3 regions of the Pontibacillus sp. ABV4_188 genome follow, and region 1 is predicted to be linked to each of the others. Evidence: riboswitches for the same ligand, from Rfam matches in the RefSeq annotation. Region 1 holds a riboswitch; each other region holds the start of a gene.
The links. Region 1 has a riboswitch for cyclic di-GMP ahead of ACYX4O_RS18510 (sensor histidine kinase). Riboswitches for the same ligand answer to the same signal wherever they lie in the genome.
Positions count from the first base shown of each region.

Region 1 (7,797 bases):
AGAAATTAGCCGCGTCTTAACAGGTAACCAGCTGAAATGGTTCGATGGCTTCATACTGCGTGAGCAATCCCTGCAAGAAATCGCGGAAAGGGAGAATACAACGCTGAATGCCGTCAAGAACTGGGGGAGGCTTGCTAAGGAGAAGTTGAAGAGGGATGAAAGAGTATTGGAGTATATAGAGAAATAGGTTAGCACGAGCGCTCTTTTATAGAAAGAGCGCTTTTTACGATTTAGTCGGGATTATAAATACTAATATTAGACAATTGATAAGGGTTTTTGTGAATTTATGAGATTTAATGCATGTAAAAATGCAAATATAGGATAATATTAACTTTAAATGAATTATTCAGTAAAATATTGTTGGATTATGCTATAATGACTCCATATAGTAGGAGACATATATCTATCAAGCGGGATTTACGGATGGAAGAAACGAATTCTCTCATGGAAATCTTTGACGTGTTAAAGAAGCAATTGTGGCTCATTGTTTCACTTATTGTGATTGCAACAGGAATTAGCGCAGTAGTTAGTTATTTTGTCCTGACACCAGTGTATGAAGCGAATGCGCGATTTGCGGTGAGTGAGAAGTCTGCTGAACCGGACGAGTTTAACTACAATACAATACAATTCAAACGAATGTTGGTATAATTGCTACTTTTAATGACATGTTGAAACATCCGTACATATTGAATTATGTAATTGATGAACTTGATCTGAATCTAACCACTGGCCAGTTAACGAACAAGATTTCCCTTTCGTCTGGTTCAGACTCCCAGGTCGAAAAGGTAACCGTAACGGACCTCAAGCGATGACAAATATAATAGAGTAAGCAAAAGCACACTATGAAATGGTCATATTCGATACCCCTCCCGTACTCGCAGTCACCGATCCCAAATCCTAGTCCATGCGTGTGACGGAGTTCTGCTTGTTGTGCGCGGTAAACGAATGCAGCATGAAGCAGCTCAAAAGGCAAAAGAACTATCAATCAATGCACAAGCGAAAGTACTCGGTGTCGTGCTGAATGGGAAGAACATAAAAGAAAAGCAGTTATTATTACTATCGCGTGTCCAATTGCCCTAGTTCGAATATGAACCCTTAATAAAGAGATGATTTTTTATAATATGAATAGTTAATTAGGGTAATTACCAACACTCGATATCATTTGCTGTTCTCAATATCCTAGGAGGTTACTATAATAAAATGAAAAGAAAATATTTCCTTATTGGTAAATAGATAAATTCACAGAAGGGTGGAGGATGAGTCTTTTGATCGATATTCATTGTCACATATTACCTGGTCTCGATGATGGTCCTGAAACGATGGACGATAGCATTGAGATGGTGCGTGCTGCATATAGAGATAGTATTCGGACCATCGTAGCAACACCTCATGACCAGAATGGGGCTTTCGAGAACAGTGGGGAGGACATACTTAATTCCGTCCGCGCCTTAAACGAGGAATTACAGGACCGAGATATTCCTGTAACGATTCTACCCGGTCAAGAAACGCGGATTCATGGCGATATGGTGGAAGACATTACGAAGGGACGGTTCTTACCTCTTAATGAGGCGAGCGGTTACGTCTTTGTTGAGCTTCCATCTAATCATGTTCCCCGTTATACAAGTCAGCTATTGTTTGATCTTCAGGTAGTCGGATACAAGCCGATTATCGTTCATCCCGAGCGAAACCGTGAACTCTTCCAGCATCCTGATCAGGTATACAAATTCGTGAAGAACGGTGCGTTTACACAAGTGACGGCTGGTAGTTTGGCTGGCAAATTCGGCAAAAAGATAGCCAAGTTCTCGGAACAAATGATCAAAGCGAACTTAACGCACTTCATCGCTTCTGATGCACATAATACTACAACGCGAAGTTTCTATATGAAGAAAGCGTACGACGTCATCGATGGACATGCCAGAACGGATTAAGCAAAAGAAATTGTTAGGAATTTTCCAGAAATGATAACAACATGATATAGTATTTGGGGCAATATCTCCTAGCGATTATCATTTGAGGCACTTGACCCTGGTGCTGGGGGTGAAGCAAACCCTTAACACCTTTGACACCCTTTGTCACTAGTGGGGTGTGAGGTGTAAGTTTACGGGGAAAGACCTCGTCCTGCATGACAACGAACCTGTTCCCTTTTTTTCTAGTTATTAGTATAGTAATGTAATTGAGTAGGATGAAGACGGGTCTCGTACTTCATATTTAGAGGTTTTTTTGAAAGAAGCGCTAGAACCGTCCAGGACCAGTGAAGAAGTCAAATACCTATAAAAAAGAAGCAAGTCACCTACTGTATCTAGTTGATTTGCTTCTTTTACTGCCTATACTTAGATGGAAGCGTGCTAAGCTTAAATAAATTAAGTACTTTTTTACTGGTCGTGAACCGCCTCGGCGCTTCACGAAGGCAATAGCTTCTGGGGAGAACAATACGATGCAATTTAAGGAAGGTGGTACCGTTCTGATAAGTGATGGTGGTATTGGGATAATGCAAATAACTAATCATGACCTCGAGGGGGTAGATAAAAAGCGATTAGCTCCTGATGCAGAGCACAACATTCGAATAGGCGCTTATATTTTAAATATAAATGGAAACAACTTCCTTATAAAATTAAATTACGCACTATTAATGGTGCTAGTAACCGCCGCATACTAGAGCAATGGTATTTTGCCATTATGGCTTATAATGGGTATTCCAATGATAATAACCCAGATAGAGAATATGAAAAAGGGAAAAAAACCTATCAAGAAAAGGTTTACGACAATATAAAAAAATATAGTAGAGTGTCGATAGCCGAGACGCCTGAAGAATTTGCTTCCGAAACTGAAGGTGGTTTTAAATCGAAAAAAGGAGAGTATGAGTGGCCTGAAGCAGATTCAGTTCTACTCAAATGTTCCAGCCTGGAGATCAAGTTTATGTAATGAATGGTGATCATTTGAGTGAGAACAATGACTATGGAATTTAAGAACCAATAAATTGTTTGGGAGTAGTCCTGTGGAACTTGTTCCGTATTACTCAGAACTAGGAAGTTGTAAGTAGACCTGATTACCCAACAGAGCGCATCTATAGACGTTTCGTAGCTTATGAAGTAAGTGAAAAGTGATCATTACAATGGATACATAGCCTCATCGAACCTACGCAGTACGGATTATATGGAAAAGAATTTTGATCCAAAGGATGACAAGATGACGGAAAAGGTGTAAGTCTAGATTTATCGTTATCCGCTAGCCAAAACATAATTACCGCAAAGCGTTAAAGTCTACTGAAGGAGATGTTTTGAAGAAGAATATATTCAAGAAATTTAAAACAGTAACTTAAAAGAGAAGCACAGGTGGATGCTTGTGCTACATTTTCTTTTTTATTAAAGGTTGGGCTGGAAACCTTGCGATGGAAGGAAGATCTCATTTCTAGGGTGAGTGACTTTGTCTTTCCAATGCATGAAAAAAGGCAGGTTACCCACCTGCCTTTTACTATTATTGTGCGTTATGCTGTTTAAAAGTAGCTCCAATTTGGAAAGTGAATGTTTTGTCTTCTAAATCATCAGCTTCTACTGTACTAGGATCCATAGTAAACTCTAAGTCTGACAATACAACAGAGTCACCAGGTTCTAATTGATAATCACCTGCATAGTTTTCAATTACACTTCCTGCATCGTTAATATTATATTGTCCGCTTGGAATGGTATAACTGTGTTGTGTAGAATTATCCGCCTTAAGTATAGAAATAGTACCGCCTTCTAATAGCATCTTTGAGCGTTGTGCTACTGATAAAGCATTATCAAATGAGAACGTTGAATCGTCAATAACTGCTGGAATCGTACCTGTATTTGTGAAAGCTGTACTTACCTTAACGCTAGCACCTGGATATAGGTTTGATACTGAGAACTCATAGGATTTTCCATCACTACCTGGCGTTTCTTCTACAACCACGTATTCTGTACCGCTCTCTGCACTTGCGATAGAAGTTTTACTATCATCAAAAGCAACATTTAACTCCCCAGTTGAAACCGTGTTATCCACAGTCAATGCATCCGTCCAATAAGCATATCCAGCACCTGTTACCATCATTCCTGCAATAACTGCAGAAGCTACAAATTTAGTACCCTTCAAAACAATCTCTCCCTTAAATGTGATTTGATTATTGCTTACAGTTAATAGATTACTATGATAAGAAAGCTAAAGCGCCATACTTAAGGATAGTCTTGCTTTATACTTTTTTAGAGATAGGTGTACTACTTTTGGGTACCATTTGTTGTTTAGTGCATAAGAAAACCCGCACGATCATAACGATCATCCGGGTTGGGGTGATATCTTTTACTGTGCGTTATGCTGTTCCCAGTTAAATTTGATATCGAACTGAGTGGTAAGGTTTTCTGAATCATTATTAGAGTTATGATCTAGGTAAAAAATGATACAATTTTGCTCATCAGGATTGTAAGCAGGAATTTCAGCAGCTACTTCATCTTTATACTCATCTGGAATATCGAATAGGATATAATCGCCTGGTTCCATTTGTAGATTCTGAAGCATTGTATCTAATTTAGTTTCTAGGTTATTCAAATTACCGATGAAGAACTTTCCGCCCTTATAATTATTGTTTTCATCGAAGTGTACGTAACCACCAGCAGCTTTCATGTCATTAGCTAAGACTCCCGCTGCTTCAGAAAAGTCCACTTCAACGTTTTTAAGCTTAGCTGGAATAGAACCAGTGTTCTCTACCTTAGCTGCATAAAGTCCCATAGCACCAGGGTACATGTTCTCAAAGTTAACAGTTAATTGATCAGCATCTTGTGATATTGTACTATCCATCATATATTTTGTTTCTCCTGTCGTATCTACTGCTAACTGTAAAGGAAGGAAGCCCTCATCAACAAACTCTACATCAAATTCCCCAGTTGAAACCGTATTATCTACCGTTAAAGCATCTGTCCAATACGCATAACCTGCTCCTGTAACCATCATTCCTGCAATAACTGCAGTCGTAATAAACTTTGGTGCTTTCATACAACCATCTCCCCGATTAAGTTTGGTGAATCTAATTGTATTGTAGTGGAGAATGTTTGAAAGCTCGCCATGAATAAGAGTGATTTTCTATACTACTTGTGGTTTCTGAAAAGGAACGATTGGATAAGAAGAATACTACTTTAGTGTAATGGACGATCATTCATTATGATATATAATAGGAATAAATAACCAAACGTTTTAAGTTTTAGTTTGTGGCAAAGACTGACAGATTACCCATGTATCCAACATCAAATAATGTCGAGGTCTAGCGATTATCCATGAGAGTTGAGATATAAGGTTGGGAGATGTCTAGTTTTTGTGGTTTACAGAATTACCCACATAGTATTACTTTAGATATAGACGAAAGGTAATGAAGTGTATTCTTATTTTGGGCACTTTGGATACACGGAGCCAGTAGTGCAACCGGTTCGGCTTTCATTGGGAAGGCTTTTTTGTTTGTTATAACGATTGTCTTCCCCAATCCTTTTGAAAGGTGCGTACATAATGTTAGCCTTAGTTGGTTTACCCATTCGGTTTGATATGAATTATAATAATGTCTTACATGTCTATCGTTTCATGTCTATCTTTATCTCTTTTATATTTTACCTCTTAATGGATAATTACCTATCTATAATAAATATGATACTTGTCCTTTTGCTGATTTTATCCTCTTCGCTCTTAATTGTTTGGCTCTATGAAAGAGCTAAGGATGTCCCTTGGAAGTTAAATACGCTTTTGATCATTGAAACTGTTGGGATTACCTTACTCTTACTACCGAGCGGAGGGTTGAATGGGATTTTTGTGTGGTATGCATTAAACCCTGTATTGCTGGCAGCTCATATTTTGCCTCTTTTGTACTGTTGGCTTTATTTATCTTTCTATCTACTTTTCCTTTATTACTTTTCTGCTCAAGGAACTTTAAGTCTGAGTTCTGCTCTGTTGTATGGTTTAGCCTATATATTGATAACATTAGCTGTGCAGTTATTTTCAGTAGTGCTTAAGGAGCTTAAGTGGAAAAATAACAAACTTGATCAACAGTCTAACCACTTGTCAGACATGAATAAGAAGCTTAATGTCGCGAATCAAAAGGCGCAGCAGGGAATGGATCATATCATGGATCTTTATAAGATCTTAGAAGGCATAAATAGTCATGAGTCGTACAATGTCATAATTCAGAATTTTCTGTCTTATGCACGTAGGTTAACAGATTGTACTTTTGCTTTCTATTTGAATGAAAGAGTTAGCCGAGAGGGCGGTTCCCAAGCTCTTTATACAAATCCTCTCCAATACTCAGGAACAGCGGACTTAGGTAGGTACTTGATTCGTGCATCCAACTTGTATAGTGGATCACCCAAGCTTGTGACATTTAATTCTAAAAAACTGGTGATTGTAGGGGTTACCACTTCGTTTCAGAGATACGGGATTCTAGGAGTGGAAATCGAGGATGCGAATAAGGAAGAACTTGAGTTTATTAATAAACAACTTAGCTTTCTTGGAAAACTGTGTGCCATTACATATGAAAGGATTTCATATGAAGAGGTAAACTCTCAACTTCTCCTTCTGGAAGAACAAAATCGCATTGCGAACGAAATACACGATAGCGTTTCTCAACGATTGTTTAGCATAAATTATGCCATGCATGCTATAAACCAGGGACAGATTGATGAAGAAATTAGAGACAAGTTGTTGATGGTTGAAGAATTCTCAAGAGAAGCCGCTACCGAATTAAGAAAATGTATTTATAAATTGAGCTCAACTAAACAAACAGAAATGGCGTTCGGTAGTAAGCTTATATATTATCTGGATCATGTAGCCGAACTCAATGATATAACGATTCGAAAAAGTATATGTCCTAGTCTGGAGGATTTATCAATGGATACAAAAAGAGTCATCTACCGTATTGTTGTTGAATCAATTGGAAATGCCATACGTCACGGGAAGGCAACTGTTATCGAAGTGAACGTAAATAAATTGGAGAATAAGGTTCATTTGTTTATAGAAGATAATGGAACTGGTTTTGATGTGGAGCATGTTTATAGAAAAGGGGGAGGTTTAGGGATAAAGAATGTTCGCGAGCTTGCTAATCAGTATAATGGCAAACATTCTATTGTAAGTCATGTAGATGTAGGGACCAAAGTTAAAGTCACTTTAAACGTGAAGAGGAGTGGGGATATCAATGAAGTTGTTAGTAATTGATGATCATCCGTTAGTTCGGGAAGGACTTGTTTCATTGTTTAAGTTAGAGAACGAAGGTTCAATTATTTTCGAAGCCAATGATAAAAATACAGGCTTAGCTAGTATCAAGAATGAAAAGCCTGACATTGTATTAGTTGATTTACGTCTTGGGTTGGATTCTGGGTTTCATCTTATTGAAGAGGCGAAAGAATTAAAGGGTTTAAAAACACGTTTTATCATACTGACTTCATCTGCTAGATCAGAAGACTTTATAAAAGCTAAAGAGTTAGGAGCTTCTGGTTACATACTGAAAGAAGCTATGCCAGAGGAGTTGGTGCATGGGGTGAATGTAGTAAGTAACGGGAGAAAATATTACGATCCGGGAGTATTGGAACTGCTTTTAGAAGAAGAATCATGTGAATTAGATGAGCTTAATCAGTTAACGAATAAAGAATTAGAAGTATTAAGAGCTATTGGGATGGGTTACTCAAACCGAGAGATATCATCTCATTTGTTTATAACGGAAAATACAGTCAAGAAACACGTGAGTCAGATATTAGATAAATTAGATTTGCCTGACCGAACGCGAGCTGCTCTTTACGCTAACGCAAAAGGGAT
Region 1 is NZ_CM149975.1:3,670,317-3,678,113, reverse strand. It holds gene ACYX4O_RS18555 (sigma-70 family RNA polymerase sigma factor) at 1-187, shown strand, start outside; gene ACYX4O_RS18550 (Wzz/FepE/Etk N-terminal domain-containing protein) at 424-648, shown strand; gene ACYX4O_RS18545 (hypothetical protein) at 666-812, shown strand; gene ACYX4O_RS18540 (hypothetical protein) at 931-1,080, shown strand; gene ACYX4O_RS18535 (tyrosine-protein phosphatase) at 1,257-1,928, shown strand; gene ACYX4O_RS18530 (hypothetical protein) at 2,435-2,656, shown strand; gene ACYX4O_RS18525 (hypothetical protein) at 2,677-2,922, shown strand; gene ACYX4O_RS18520 (SipW-dependent-type signal peptide-containing protein) at 3,475-4,110, opposite strand; gene ACYX4O_RS18515 (SipW-dependent-type signal peptide-containing protein) at 4,315-5,004, opposite strand; cyclic di-GMP riboswitch class II at 5,359-5,442, shown strand; gene ACYX4O_RS18510 (sensor histidine kinase) at 5,509-7,200, shown strand; gene ACYX4O_RS18505 (response regulator) at 7,181-7,797, shown strand, end outside.

Region 2 (7,797 bases), 260 kb from region 1:
GAAGGAGCTGACGAGATTTTTGCAGGTTATGAATATATGAAGAAATTTCAGACGACAGAGTCTCTTAATGAAGAAATCATTCGGATCATAAATACCCTTCATAATATTAACTTACAACGGGGAGACAGAATGAGTATGGCTCACTCCATTGAACTACGCGTGCCGTTCTTAGATTTAGAATTAATTGAAACAGCTTTACGTATTCCGTCTGAACAAAAGCTTCATACGGCAGAACAAATGGAGAAAACCATATTGCGAGAATCATTTGATGGAGTATTACCGGACCAGGTATTGTGGAGAAAGAAGGAAGAATTTTCAGCTGGTAGTGGAGCATTAGATTTGCTTGAAACCTATGCTGAGGAAACAATATCCGATTCAGAATTAGCTCGTATTAACACAGCAGCTCCGGTGGATATCCGCAGTAAACAAGAAGCTCTGTTTTATCGTTATTTCATTGAGTATTTCCCGGAACAATCAGCCCTTGAAACCGTAGGTAAATGGGCTACAGCATAACGGGCGTCTTATAGCATATCCAATTATTCGGTTATATGTTTTATACGCTTCAAGGTTGGGAACATATAGGTATAACCCAAAACAAAAAAGGAGCGATAATACATGAGAGAATACACAGTAGCACCCAACAAAGATGCAACAGAATGGTATGTAAAAGTAGAGGACGTAGCTCCTACTGACAAGTATGAGAAGAAAGATAAAGCCATTGAGAAAGCAGAAGAAATGGCTCAAGAACACAAACCAAGTAAATTGTACATTCTTGATAAATATCATGAGATTGAAGAAGAGCGCTCATTCTAAGCTCTCCTCTTATCTCGCAAAAAAGAAGCTGCCAGATGGCAGCTTCTTTTTTGTCTTAGCTCTGTTAAAGGTTATTGTTGTTAATCTTTATAACAAGCTAGGGCAGGGTAGTTGAAAGCTCGAAGCTGAAAGAGTGTTTCCGTTTTCTGCCACTTTGCCTTTTAACCGAAACAAAGACCACTGATTGGTAAGATAATCAGTGGTCTTTTGGTCGGGTGGGAGTCACCCCACAATAAGGGCTTGAGGCTTGCCAATATAGTACCCTTGAGCTACATCAATCCCGATCTCTTTGGCTAACTTAAGGTCATCCCCTGTCTCGATCCCTTCTAATACGACCGTTGTATCTCCTTTAAAATAATCTGTGAAAAGGGAGACTAGTTTTTGCTTTTTATCACTTGTAGCTAGGTCGGTAGCAAAATAGCGATCAAGCTTCAAGTACTCTGGTTCCATTTCAACTGCTTTCTTTAATGAAGTAGCCCCTTGTCCAAAATCATCAATTGCAAATTGAATTCCCATCTCCCGTAAAGTGTGAATACGAGTGGGGAGAAGGGGAGACTCCCACATGGCCTCCTCTTCCTTCGCTTCATTCATCTCGAAAACGATAGATGGGACAGGAGAAGAAGGAGCGTCTAGCATAGAGTGCATAAATCGGATGAAGTTGGGATGAAGAAGGGTAGACATAAACATATTTAGAAACAGTTTTTGATTATTAAGCTGATTAGAATAATGCGTAAAGGCTTTTTCGATCGACATGGTATCAAGTTTATAGAGAGTGTTCGATTGCATAGCAATTTTAAAAAGGGCTTCAGGACTAGATTGTATAGTAGAGCGTAGCAGAGCCTCATATCCATAAATAGCATCATCGGCCAGGTGATGAAGGGGCTGATAATTGTGAAATAGACGGTTTCTCTTTAAAAGTTCAAAAATATTCATAAAATCCCCCGTGTTCAAATGGTTGTGATGGATCACATTCTAATAATTTATAATGATTAGGGTGAAACGAAATCACGAAAATAAATGAATACTCATTCAAAGGCTTTTGAAGCTAAAAAAACCCCATTGAGTAAAAATCAATGCGGCCGGTTGCGCTACTAGCTCGACCAACCATAAGCGCCCAAATATAGATTGGTTTCAAAGCTTCCTGTCGTATTATGTAGAAACTAGTACTATTATCATAGCAATATTTACTTAGCAAATAAAGGTTAATTGTTTAAATTTTTACACAAATTAAAGACTGGCTTTACATTTTAACGTTGGAGGGTGTAGGAATAAAAGGCTAAGAGACCATTTTCTGATTGGTCCTTAGCCAGATTCCTTATTACCACAATAAATTAAGGAGGCGGTCATTGATGAGATTAGTGTTGATGGGACAAGCATCTGCGTTGCGGCCATATTGCCAACCCCATACATTCGATTTACATGAAAGTTTAGCGGGTGTGTATTTCGGTGCTTTACGTGCTCTTGTAACTCCAGTTTCCGGTTCTACACTGCATAGAACGGACTGTAGAGACACTTTATTATCCTTTGAGGTTGCTTTACAAAAGGCTTCATTAAATTTTCCATTTGTAGGATCGCAAGTAAACCCAGGTTGATATCCCGAAGCGTGCATGCCTTCGACGTAGCCTCGAATCCAGGACTCATCAACTTTAAAGAAATTTTCAACGTTCGCAAACAAAACCTTTCCTTTAGGGAAATTTAAACGTCTGGCATGAAACACAGCGTTTTGAGCAATAACTTTCCCTTTCCTGTACCCTGTAGCCTCCGTGAAATTATTATAAATGGCCATAACTTTTGTGCCGTTATTATGCAACCGTTCAATTTCGGAGACCGTTAATCCTTCTGATACCTCAGGAACTGTTGATAAATATCTCCCCCAGTATTTAGGCTTTCCATATTTCTTTAGTACACAGTCATATAACTCTTTCGTGGCTTCTTGTGTAGAATCCACTCCCCATTGATAAGCCATGTTGTGCTCCTCTCTGCATCAGAAAAATATTCCAAAATCACCTCTGACCCGCTAATATAAAACCTATATACATTCTATTCAAAAGAAGAAAGTAGGTGTTTCACTTGAGTATTTATCTTTTGCTATCGTTTCTAGGAGCTGCTGTAGTGCTCACACTGATGCCTGGACCGGATAATTTATTTGTGTTAGCCCAAAGCATTTCTCAAAATAAAAGAGCAGGTATTGCTACAACATTTGGATTATGTACAGGGATACTCGTCCACACACTAGCAGCAGCTGTTGGAATCACAGCTCTTGTCTATCAATCTGCGCTAGCTTTTATGGTAGTCAAATACGCTGGGGCAGTTTATTTGCTATATCTAGCATGGCAAGCATTTAAAGAAGAAGGTGGGGATCTTCAGGTTGAATCTAAGCAAGCACTTGAGTATAAGAAGCTTTATAAAAGAGGGGTGCTCATGAATATCCTTAACCCCAAAGTATCCCTTTTCTTCCTTGCTTTATTTCCACAATTTATCGACCATTCAAAAGAAGCGTGGGATGTTCCTTTCCAAATGGTAACGCTCGGAGTCTTATTTCTGATACAAGCCTTCATTATTTTCACCACAATCAGCTTCTTTGCTGAGAAGGTAGGAAATTGGCTATCAAAAGTCCCTCAAGTCGGAAGAAGGTTGAATATAGCAAAGGGAGTATTACTAGGAATCATCGGAATCAGCCTTGCCCTAAGAGACAAATCCTAACAAGGTGAAAGGAGAGGTGAATTGTCTTATTTGAGGCAGTTTGCGCTTTTGGTTTTGGGATGTTCTGATGGGCGTCTTGCCGCATGCCCAGGTCGTCTCGCCGCTTTGGGTGGGCGTCTCGCCGCATGGCCATGGCATCCTGACACTTCGGGTGGGCGTCTCGCCGCATGGGCATGGCGTCCTGACACTTCGGGTGGGCGTCTCGCCGCATGGTCAGGTCGTCCCGCCACTTTGGGCGCTCGTCCTGACGCATGGCCAGGTCGTCCCGACTATTGGAGTTGGGGTGTTCTTATCGAGAGTTCTTCATATGATAGGTAATAGGTAGTAGTATAGAGGCTTCCTAGGCTCCCCGCAGGAAAGCGAGTTGTCCCCGAGCAAACCCTAGCACTCCTCAAAGCGTAACGGCCTCCTCCCGCAAAACTAGTTAACAAAACCATTTTAAAATAAAAAGAAAACGCTTTCATTTTCTGTCAACATCTCATATGATGTGAATAGAAGGCTTTAGAGGCAAAAAGGGGGACACCACGATGGGGAAGAAAGAACACGGGTTTGAAACGAAAGTTATTCATGGAGGTTATGACTCAAAAGACTTTTTAGGAAGCCTGACAACACCGCTATTTCAAACGTCAACATTTACCTTCGATAGTGCAGAGCAGGGAGAAAATCGATTCAGAGGGACAGAGGATGGATATGTCTACTCGAGATTAGGCAACCCGACTGTAAGGGCGCTAGAGGATCGTATTGCTCAGCTTGAAGGGGGCGGAGCGGGACTGGCATTCGGATCTGGGATGGCAGCTGTCTCAGCTGTTTTAATCGGTTTAACGAAGGCCAACGATCATATCCTTTGTTCTCGTGGGGTTTATGGGTGTACATTTGGTTTATTATCCATGATGGAAGACAAATACAATATTACAACTTCTTTTTCTACAATGAATACAGAGGAAGAGATCCGGAAGTTAATTCGGCCGGAAACGAGCTGTATTTATGTCGAAACACCGATTAACCCGACGATGGAATTAATTGATTTAGAAATGGTTGCCAAAGTGGCTAAGGATTATGAGATTCCGGTTGTAGTCGATAACACATTTGCCACTCCTTATTTACAGAAGCCGCTTGAGCTTGGGTGTGACCTTGTTCTTCATAGCGCCACAAAATATATTGGCGGGCATGGGGATGTCGTGGCAGGGTTATTAGTAGGAAACCAGGACATTATTCAACAGCTGGCCATGACGACCCAGAAAGATATCGGAGGTATTATTTCTCCATTTGATGCATGGCTGCTATTGAGAGGATTGAAGACCCTGCCTGTACGTATGGATCGTCACTGTGCGAATGCGGAGAATGTCGTTGCTCGTTTAAAAGATCATGCCTTAGTAAGTAGTGTTTATTATCCTGGAGATGCTCAGCATGAGAATTATGAGATTATGAAAAAGCAAATGAAACAAGGAGGGGGCCTAATATCATTTGAAATAAAAGGTGATAAAGAGGAAGCTCAAGCATTCTTGAATCATCTTTCATTTATTAAGAAAGCTGTTAGTTTAGGAGATGCCGAATCTCTCATTCAACACCCGGCCACGATGACACATTCTGTTGTCCCAGAAGAAATAAGAGAGAAAATGGGCATTACCAACTCTTTAATTAGACTTTCTGTTGGCCTTGAAGCATGGGAAGATATTTGGGAAGACCTTTACCAAGCTCTTAACCAAATGACCCAATTCAAAACTATCTAAATGACTGTAAAGGACCTTCAACAAAGGTCCTTTTTTAATGCAGTAAAGCATTGAAGGGTGTCTGGCACGCGTCATTATGTTAAAGCAACGACGCGTGTCTGGCACCCTTCATTGCGTTAAAGTGTAGGTCTGGTAAAGTTTGGTCTTGCGCTATTTTCTAAAATTGAGTAACATTGGATTTCGTAACCAGGTGTTCAGCGAAAAGAGAGTACATCAGAGAGGGTGGATGCATGTGGTTGCGTCTAGTCACCAAGTAATGGGGATTACTTGGGGGATTGGTGCGATTACGTTATATAATATGTTTGACGTAATCCCTGATAAGATGTTTGCAACAGTTTTGTTTTTTGCAGCTGTTGTGATCGGATCGTTAATTCCAGATATAGATACACCTAAGTCTAAGCTCGGTGGACCGTTTGAAAGATGGGGATTTATGCTAGTTGTTTGCCTTGTTGGAGTGGAGATCTTAACGCCAGGCTTGAATCAGGCCGTTCAGTTTTTATTAATGATTTTATCTCCATTACTGTTCGTATTTTCAGGGCACCGTAAGTTTACCCATTCGATTGCGTTTATAGCCTTAATGGCGTCTTACAGCTATATGCTTCATATTTACTTAGACATTCCGTTGTTTTACTTAGCCGGGTTTTTAACGGGGGTTGTATCACACTTATTTGGGGACTTCTTAACGAAAATGGGCATACCGATCCTCTATCCATTTAGTAAACGCTATTACCGATTCTTTTTAACATTTAAAACAGGATCAAAAACAGAGCAAAGTATTACAGCAGCACTTGTCGTGTTAAATATCATTTTCCTAACGCGTAACGTCTTAGGATAAAAGAAGAGGGTAGCCTTTAGAAAGGCTACCCTCTTTGTCTTATGCTCGACTCAACATACGATCTAATGCTTCCTTAGCATACTCTGCAATCTCACTGTCTACCTTGATCAGGTTATGAGGTTCATCTGATTCGATAGCCTCTAGGCACCATGCCAGGTGAGGGAGGTCAATGCGATTCATCGTTAAGCAGGGACACATGTTTGGGTTCAGGGAAATAATGTGCTTGTCTGGATGTTCCTGAATGATTCGGTTCACCAAATTCATCTCTGTCCCAATTGCCCACGAACTTCCGGGTGGAGCAGCTTCAATGGTTTGGATAATATGGTTTGTAGATCCGGCATCATCAGACATTGCAACAACCTCTCGTCTACACTCCGGGTGAACAATGATTTTCATATCTGGCTTTGTTTCCCGTAGGTGTTGAATGTTTTGAACAGTGAAATTCTCGTGAACGGAGCAATGTCCTTTCCATAAAATAACGAGAACGTCTTCTATATCTCCCTCATAGAATAGTTGCTCTGAAATTGGATCCCACACTGCCATTTGTTCAAGGGGAATCCCTAAGTCATAGGCGGTATTCCTGCCTAAATGTTGATCAGGTAGAAAGAGAATGCGTTCTTTTTGAGTGAATGCCCATTTCACCATAGCTTTTGCATTAGAGGAAGTGACGGTTGCTCCGCCATATTTTCCGACGAACGCTTTAATGGCAGCTGTAGAATTCACATAGGTGAGAGGTAAGATTGTATCCATAAACAAATCGCCAAGCTTACTCCACGCACGCTCTGTTTGCTTGAGATCAGCCATATCGGCCATTGAACAGCCAGCCCGCATATCAGGCAAGTATACATGTTGATTTGCCTTCGTTAATATATCCGCCGTTTCTGCCATGAAGTGTACTCCGCAAAAGACGATTGCTTCTGCATCTTTATTGTCAGCTGAAAGTTGAGCTAATTTCAATGAATCTCCGCGTGAATCTGCAAATTGAATCACTTCATCTTTTTGGTAATGGTGCCCTGGAAGGAATAGTCGATCTCCCATACGTTTTTTTACTCCGTGAACACGGTCCTCAAGCTCTTCTCTTGTCATGTGTTTATACGTATCTGGTAGTAGAGGGTGTTTGCTGTCTACCGCTTCGAATAAATTCATGCTAATGCCTCCTTATGGATGATTGCATTCACGCTTATATCTAATGAAGAAACAGAGTGTGTTAAACACCCTAGAGAAATATAATCAACACCCGTATCTCGGTAGGTAGCCAAATTATCTAAGGTAATACCTCCAGACGCTTCGGTTGTAATGGAAGGTGGAATGATTCTTTGTAATTCTTTCGCCGATTCAGGGGTCTGGTTATCTAGCATAATGCAATCGACCTGAGCCTTGATGGCTTCTCTTACTTGAGCCTCTGTTTCAGCCTCGACTTCGATTTTAATCATGTGACCGAGCTGTTGCCTGATCTGCTTTACAGCTGCCGTAATGGAACCGGCAAACGCGATATGATTATCCTTAATCATGACAGCATCATATAGGCCGTTTCGGTGGTTGAAGCCGCCGCCTGTTCGAACTGCATATTTCTCTAACATTCTAAGCCCGGGTGTCGTTTTGCGGGTGTCACATATGCGCGTGTGAGGACTATTTAACGTATCAATAGCTAGTGTGGTAAGAGTTGCAATCCCACTCATGCGTTGAATGAGATTCAAGATAACACGTTCTCCTTTT
Region 2 is NZ_CM149975.1:3,930,120-3,937,916, reverse strand. It holds gene asnB (asparagine synthase B) at 1-513, shown strand, start outside; gene ACYX4O_RS19720 (DUF2188 domain-containing protein) at 616-813, shown strand; gene ACYX4O_RS19715 (EAL domain-containing protein) at 1,036-1,746, opposite strand; cyclic di-GMP riboswitch class II at 1,886-1,964, opposite strand; gene ACYX4O_RS19710 (glycoside hydrolase domain-containing protein) at 2,132-2,779, opposite strand; gene ACYX4O_RS19705 (LysE family translocator) at 2,884-3,516, shown strand; gene megL (methionine gamma-lyase) at 4,044-5,246, shown strand; gene ACYX4O_RS19695 (metal-dependent hydrolase) at 5,479-6,081, shown strand; gene nadA (quinolinate synthase NadA) at 6,121-7,227, opposite strand; gene nadC (carboxylating nicotinate-nucleotide diphosphorylase) at 7,224-7,797, opposite strand, start outside.
Region 2: another riboswitch for cyclic di-GMP. It lies ahead of ACYX4O_RS19715 (EAL domain-containing protein); the one in region 1 lies ahead of ACYX4O_RS18510 (sensor histidine kinase).

Region 3 (7,797 bases), 810 kb from region 1:
ATTTTATATAACGTATCTGACGGTTGAACGATATACGCCTGACCTGGTATTAAAATTGACTGACCTTGTACAAGCTTTCGTTCCGTAGGCATTCCGTTTAACTTTGCTAGTTGATCAATCGAGATCTCATAGCGTTCCCCTATATTGAAGAGCGTATCGTCTTTTTGAGTAATATGAATGACTTCAGCTTTAATCTGGCTCTCTGATGTGAATAGCATTAAAAACAGGGCTAGCCCAGTACATACATAACGAAACATAATAAAGTCCTCCTTCAATACCGTTAGGATACCTACAAAGAGGTCTCTATTATGCACACTCACTTAAGTATTTGATCCACCCCTATTAAAATGATTATATGAACAAACCCTTCATATAAAAAAGGCACCCCTTCAAAAGAGTACCTTTTAGAATTACTTCATATATTGTTCATAAGCATGCCAGACAGAAAGCATGCTCGTTTGCATGCCCCAAAGGCTCTTTGTACTTTTATTCTGTTCAAATGCTTGGGCTGCTTGGCTAAATTGATTAAAGCTCTCTTGTATAGGTGCTGTTCTTTCTGAGGCTTCATTAGGGATCGCTTTTTTCCAAGCATCAGCCTTAGCCGCTAAGTCAGAAGCCGCCCCTGAACCTGTTTCAATCAAGGATGTTGTTGCTGGCAATACATTCTTCCACGCTTCCATACCAGATTGAAGCCATTCCCCTTCAGGTTGTGCTACCTTTTTTTCAGCGCTCCCTACATGCCATTCTTTCACGAAGGTTTCAAATCCTTGATCCTTTAAATACGTAGCAATCTTCTCTCCATTTTCCTTAGACGAAGCAACGCCTGCAAATAAGTAAAATTGTCCATCCCTAGGCCAAACATAACCCTCTAACCCCTTTTCGGATAAATTGTTGGCCCACGTTTTAGCCTTCTCTTCCGTTGAGAAGATCCCAGCTTGCACAACATAGGCAGAGACTCCAGAAAATGAAAAAGCTTGCACATCCCCGCTCCCCGCTGCGCCTCCCTGCTCTTGAGCAGTTCCCTGCTGAAGCGCTGGCATAGCAGGTTGGGCACCGCCATTTGCAGAACCCTCAATACCCCCAAAGATTCGAATCATAACAAAGCCAATGAGGGTTCCCACAAGAACGGCTGAAACCGCCGCAATTACTAGTTGTTTCATTTCAGACGGAAGAGAAAACGATCGCTTCTTAGGAGAATAGTTCCGCTCGAAAACGGGTAGCTTTTCCTTTTGGTCCTCCTCTTCTGTCTGCTTTTTCTTTTCTTGCTCTTCCATCCACTCCTCTATCGCAGACGCCTGCTCTTCTTTGGCGACGACTAACTCATCTGTAACATTCTTTTCCTTTACTTCCTTGTCTCGGTCAAGATACGTATCTTCTCCATTAATGCGAACGGAGATCTTATTGTGCTTGTCCACATGCTCCCCTCATTTCTCTACTAGTTTGTTTCAATCTATCACACGACTAGAGAAAAGAAAGGCGACTTGTGTCATCTGGGGTTCTCGTCTTTTCGCCATGATTTGGCAAAAAAGAATAAAAACACCCTTTCTGTTTGAAAGGGTGTGCGTAGCTTATTGTTCATCTTCGGTTAAATCTTCATCATCTACTTCAAATGGCGTCTCTTTTTGAGATGGATCTGGGTAGTGATATTGTGGAAGTTCATCTTTCAAACCGCTTAAATCAGGTTCATAAAAAGCAGAAAAGGTTACTAGAAAAGAAACTTGTTCGCCTTCATCAGTAGTAGATGCATTTGGTTGAAACTCGATCTCATCAAAACTAACCAGGCGAGGAATCCGTTCTAGTTCTTCAAGGAATAGAGTTAAATCTTCGAAACTCTTTGACAGAACGCTGACTTGGTACGTAAGTGCATTCACCGATGGCATAACAGGAGGGGACTCAACAGCGTCTTTTTCTGCTGCTTCCTCTTCTACTTCTTCTTCTGTTTCACTGGCCGGTTCTGCAGCACCTACATTCTCATCTTCTTCCGCTTCTATCGTTTCGTCTCCATTTAGAACCACTGATTCAATAAATGTGCCAGACACATTTTCAGCCCGCTCTATAGCCAGTATCACTTGGTCCTGAACAGGTAGGACTGGGAGCTTTAATTGAAGTTCGCGTGAGGTTTTCAACGTAAGATCCTGTTGCTGTGTTTCTTGTTCTGCAAGTGAATTAAGTATTCTTTCCTCATTTTTAAGTGAAGATTTCACCTGGTCTACTTCTTGAACTGCTCGATCTACATAAAGAGAATGAACAACCCAATAAAAAGCCAAGAAAACGATGAGTAGTAAAACCACAACAATTGTATGTATTCGTCTCCATTCAATTCTCATCGTCCTCTTCCCCCTCTTCCCATAAGTCTTTATTAAGCGTCACTTCATATTCAGTCACATATCTCGGTCTGTACTGAGTGGGGTCTAAGTCTTCCTCGAGCACGTTCGACGTAATTTGTTGAACCGACACATTTTCAACATAATCTTCATCGATTAGCGTATTTGTATAAGCTGCGACATCCTGAAAGTCATCAAATCGAACGTAAAGCAGCAGGGATTGAGGACGAACATAGACGTATCGCTCAAAGAAGCCGCGTTCTGGTAACAATGAGACCATTCGCTCAAGAAGGGAAACGGCAGGGAAAAGGTTGCTTTCTAATGCCTCAACAGAACGCTGCAATTCAAGACGATTCGCTTGGACTTCATCTTTAAGCGCTTCCTGATACTCCTGTTGCGCTACCCTCACTTGCTGAATTTGACCATTGACTTCATCCACTTCATCTAAAGCTGCTTGCTTGTCCATGTATAGGAGGAGCCAAATGAAGAGGACGGCAAGGACAGCTGCAAGCGCCAATAAATAAGGCACCATATTTTGTTTCTCTTTCTGTTCAAGTAAATTTATTTCTACCTTCATCGACTATTGGTCCCCCTAACGTTATGCTCCTATGGTTTCAGGGCTAAGCCTACTGACTCTGCAAACCGAAATGGAATGGTCTCGTCCTCGGCTTCTGAAAATTCATGTGAATCGATCATTTTTACGTTCAGCTGAAAAGTGTTCTGGCACTTTTCATACACTTTATGTAAAAACGGAAAATCACCTGAGATTAATAGATTCGTAACAGCAGATTCGCCATTTGTTACAGAATACCGATAGAAATTCATAATACGTTCGACTTCTCTCATCTGTTCCTCTATATAGGCATCAATTTCTTGTTCATCACCTGTAAAGCGTACGGCCGCATCCCCTTTAACCGGAACTTCCCATAGGGCAAGGTCTAACCCACTCTTCATGTAACGTGTGAATTGAGGATGGCAATTATGGAAGACCGTTAACACGATACCATCCAAATTCCATTGAAGAGAAAGTAAATGATCATCTGAACGAGCATGATCCAAATCATAATATAAACGGTATAAAGACAAGAAAGTCAGATCCGCTACAGCTGGTTTCGTATTCGCATCTAAGAGAGCCGACTCAAAAGCCCGAACCCGGGATTCCGGATAAGCAAACAAAAGCACTTCGTTCATATTCATCTTCTCTTCTAACACGACATAATCAAATACAGGCTCTTCAAAAGGAAGATGCAATCCCTCACCGATCTGCATATACAAGTAGCCCTTCACCTCATCTGCCGTCTTTAAATCATTCGGAATATGAAACGACTTAATAATAACAGAGGCATCCGGCACGCTAAAATATACCTTCTTCTTACGCCACTCTTTCTCTTCAACCAACTCCTCAATAATAGAAGAGAGTTTCCTTGCATCCACGACCTTACCTTCTTCTATAATCCCGCTTTCCAAATAACGTTCTCCGTAATCCACTACATCCGTTAGCTCCGGAGTGTCACATTCTATGTATCGGAGTACATGGTCTTTGAATATAATGTTAATGCGCTCTTTTGACTTTCGAAAATTAAACATACTCACGTCACCTGCCTTTCTGATTAGAATAACTGAAGATACCAATCAATAATAGGAGCTTTAAAGAAATAACTCGTGAGTGCCCCCAACACAATGTATGGACCAAACGGCACCGGCTTTTTCCGATCAATCTTTTTAAACAAAAGCAATACGCCACTTATAACCGATCCGTATAAAGTCGAGAGGAAAAAGGCTAACAACACACCAGGAAGTCCAAGCACAATGCCAATAACACCAAACAGTTTCATATCTCCACCACCCATACCACCTCGGCTGGCGATAATTATGATGGCTGTTAGAATAAGCCCTGTTGCTGCTCCAGCTACCGAACCCCACCATGGGTCGAGAGGGGAAATAACTCTCCCTATTATGAGTAAGGGTAAGAAAAAGAGTAGGATTACATTAGGGATAAGCATGTAGGTTAGGTCGGTTACGGTAATAATCACCAGCAACGAGGTGAAAAGAAGGGCCACGATGAGTTCAGTTGAGAAGCCGAAAAGTATAAAGCTGTAAGCATACAAAAATCCCGTAGCCGCTTCGACTATCGGGTATAGGGGTGAGATGCTTGTTTTGCAGTTGCGGCATTTGCCTTTTAGCGTGATGTAGGAAAAGACAGGGACTAGATCAAGACAATTTAGGATGTAGTTGCAGTTAGGGCAATGTGACCGCGCTTGAGTAAACATTTGCTTCTGTGGTACACGTAAACCAACTACGTTAAAAAAAGATCCTAGAACAATACCGAATATTGTAAAATAAAAAAGAATATATAAGTTCATCATTTTAACCTCGATATAAAAGAGTGGAAGCCCCCCATAAATGGGGGACTTCATATGTGTTTTACAAATTATCCACCCACTTTAGTGACGTCGCTCCGAGTTAATGAATCTACATCTGTACTAGAGATAGTGTAACCATTTGTAGTAATTTCAACTTTATATCCAGTTACATCTCCTCCACTATCTGTTTGTGGAGTTACTGTTCCTGATGTTATTTTACCATTACTCTCTAAGTACCCCGCATCTACCATATCCGCAACTGACTTAGCGGTAGTTCCTACACCTTCTTCTAACGCACTCATAGATCTATAAGCTTCTACCAATTGCTCAGCAGAACGAATAACCGCATCTTTTTTACTGTTTTCAACCACATTTGCAATACTAGGCACAGCAATTGCAGCTATAATCCCTAAGATTACAATTACCGCGAGTAGTTCAATCAGCGTAAAACCTTTCTCATCTTTGTTCATCAGTTGACGAAACTTGTTTAACATGAGTCTGTTCTCCCCTTTTTTTTATAATAAATAATTATGAAACACTCGTTACAAAAACGACCACACCATAAACCTATCTCCTATTATGTACGGTCGGTTGCACTACTCGCTCCAGGGTGGCTAAGTGCCCATATACAGCCAACCTATCGTTGCTTCCGATGGTATGTTGGTACGTGTAATCATCTACACCTATTATAGTAAATCTATCTCATTATTACCACTATTATCTTATGAAATTAGCACATTTACCCAATTTGTTCAAAAATAGAGAACATTGGAATGGCAATGGCTGCTACAATGCCGCCGACGATCAGCGCAAGGAAGGCAATCATAACTGGTTCTATTAAACTTTTAATGCGATCTGTTGCGTAATCAAGCTCAGATTCATAGAAATCAGCTACTTTCCCTAGCATATGATCTAAAGAACCAGAGCTCTCCCCAACAGAGACCATTTGTGTTACAAGCGGAGGGAAAATCCAATGCTTTTGCATCGGAGCGGCCATCGATTCTCCCTTCTCAAGGGATTTTCTTGTCGTTTTCAAGACCGATTCGACAACTTTATTGCCGACGATGCGTTCTGTAATATACACCGCCTGTAAAATCGGCACAGAGCTATTAAATAATGAGCTCATTGTCCGAGTCATACGAGCGAGTACCGCCTTTTGAATAAGAGGGCCGAATATAGGAATCCTTAATTTCATAAGGTCTAGACCATAGGAGAATCGCGGGTACTGTTTCATATACTGAATGCCGCCATAAAGGAGGAGTGGAATGACAATAAACAGCCACCACATACTCTGAGATAGTTCCCCTAAGCTCATTACAAATTGCGTAATCGGAGGGATATCGCCTCCAAAGGATAAGAACATATCCGCAAACCTGGGCACGACGAAGCTTAATAAGAAGATCACGATCCCAATGGCAATAACCAATACAACAACCGGGTACGCGAGGGCTGAAATGACCTTTTGGCGTGTGTCGTACTGCTTTTCATAATAAGCAGCAAGCCGGTCTAAAATTTCATCAAGGTTACCCCCGGCCTCACCGGCGCGAACCATATTTACAAACAAATCGGGGAAAATCTTTTGATGCTTTTCTGCTGCATCTGAGAAGGAAAGACCTCCTTCAAGATCTTCTGCTATTTGAGTGAGAGCACGCTGTAGTGCCTTACTCGATGTTTGTTCTTTTAATATATAAGTAGATTGAATGAGAGAAATTCCTGATTCAAGCAGCGTTGCAAATTGGCGAAGGTAAATGACAAACTCTTTATTTTTCACCTGACTGCCTAGTTGAATATCTTTATACAATATGCTGTTTAGTTCATTAATGGTGGCAACGGTCATCCCGTCTTCTTTTAATTTCCCAACAGCTTCTCGTTTAGAGTCAGCTTTTATACGTCCTTCCTTCATCTTTCCCTTAGATGTACGGGCTTTGTACTTGAAGTAAGCCATATGCCTATTGCCCCCTCTCTTCTAAAAACGGAGCGGCCGCTTCTGTTGTGATGACCCCTTCCTCTACTAAAGCACGGACAGAAAAATCAAGAGTGTGCATGCCTTGAGCTTTGGACGTCTGAATAATGTTTGGAATCTGGTGAATCTTCTCATTCCGGATAAGGTTCTTAACAGCGGACGTATTCATAAGAATCTCAGTCGCAGCACGTCTCCCTTTCTTGTCCTTACGCTGAAACAAGCGCTGAGACACAATGGATTGAAGGACACTAGCTAGTTGTATCCGCACTTGGGTTTGCTGATTCGGAGGAAAGACGTCAATAATTCGATCAATAGTGCTTGCTGCCCCGGTAGTATGAAGCGTTCCTAGTACCAGATGTCCTGTTTCAGCAGCTGTGATGGCTGTAGAAATGGTCTCTAAGTCTCTCATTTCTCCGACTAAAATGACGTCAGGATCCTGGCGCAAACAAGCACGCAAGCCGTTGGCAAAGTTGTTCGTATCAAATCCGACTTCACGCTGATCGATAATGGAATAGCGGTGAGAGTGTAAATACTCAATAGGATCTTCAAGTGTAATGATATGGCGGCGCATCGAATTATTCATGTAATCAATCATGGATGCTAGCGTCGTTGATTTCCCGCTTCCTGTAGGTCCTGTAACAAGCACAAGCCCTTGAGGTTTCTCAGCAATTTCTCTTAACACATTCGGCATATGTAAGGCATCAAGTGTAGGGATCTCTGTCGGCACAATTCTTACAGCTAGTGATACACAGTTTCGTTGGTGGTAAGCATTAATACGAAAACGCGACACACCAGGTATACCGTAAGAAAAGTCAACCTCTCCTTTTTCTTTAAACTTGTCCCATAGCGTTTGTGAGAGAATTGCTTTTGCCATCCCAAATGTATCATCTGGTCGCATTGTTTCTTTGCCGTACTGCTTTAAATCCCCATGCAGCCGAAAGATTGGAGGCACCCCAACAGTTATATGAATATCCGATGCTTTCAGCTCAAATGCAGCTATTAATAATTTCTCAAATCGCTCTTTCATGAACACACCTCCTTACTCACTTTTCGCTACACGCAGCACTTCTTCTGTCGTCGTATGTCCTTGCTTAACTTTAAGCAAGCCATCATCAACTAAGAAGATCATCCCCTTCTTCCAGGCGTA
Region 3 is NZ_CM149975.1:2,859,573-2,867,369, forward strand. It holds gene ACYX4O_RS14790 (glycoside hydrolase family 18 protein) at 1-257, opposite strand, end outside; gene ACYX4O_RS14795 (SPOR domain-containing protein) at 411-1,415, opposite strand; gene ACYX4O_RS14800 (hypothetical protein) at 1,569-2,327, opposite strand; gene ACYX4O_RS14805 (hypothetical protein) at 2,317-2,901, opposite strand; gene pilM (type IV pilus biogenesis protein PilM) at 2,931-3,911, opposite strand; gene ACYX4O_RS14815 (prepilin peptidase) at 3,935-4,741, opposite strand; gene ACYX4O_RS14820 (competence type IV pilus major pilin ComGC) at 4,756-5,181, opposite strand; cyclic di-GMP riboswitch class II at 5,264-5,346, opposite strand; gene ACYX4O_RS14825 (type II secretion system F family protein) at 5,427-6,632, opposite strand; gene ACYX4O_RS14830 (type IV pilus twitching motility protein PilT) at 6,637-7,677, opposite strand; gene ACYX4O_RS14835 (GspE/PulE family protein) at 7,690-7,797, opposite strand, start outside.
Region 3: another riboswitch for cyclic di-GMP. It lies ahead of ACYX4O_RS14820 (competence type IV pilus major pilin ComGC); the one in region 1 lies ahead of ACYX4O_RS18510 (sensor histidine kinase).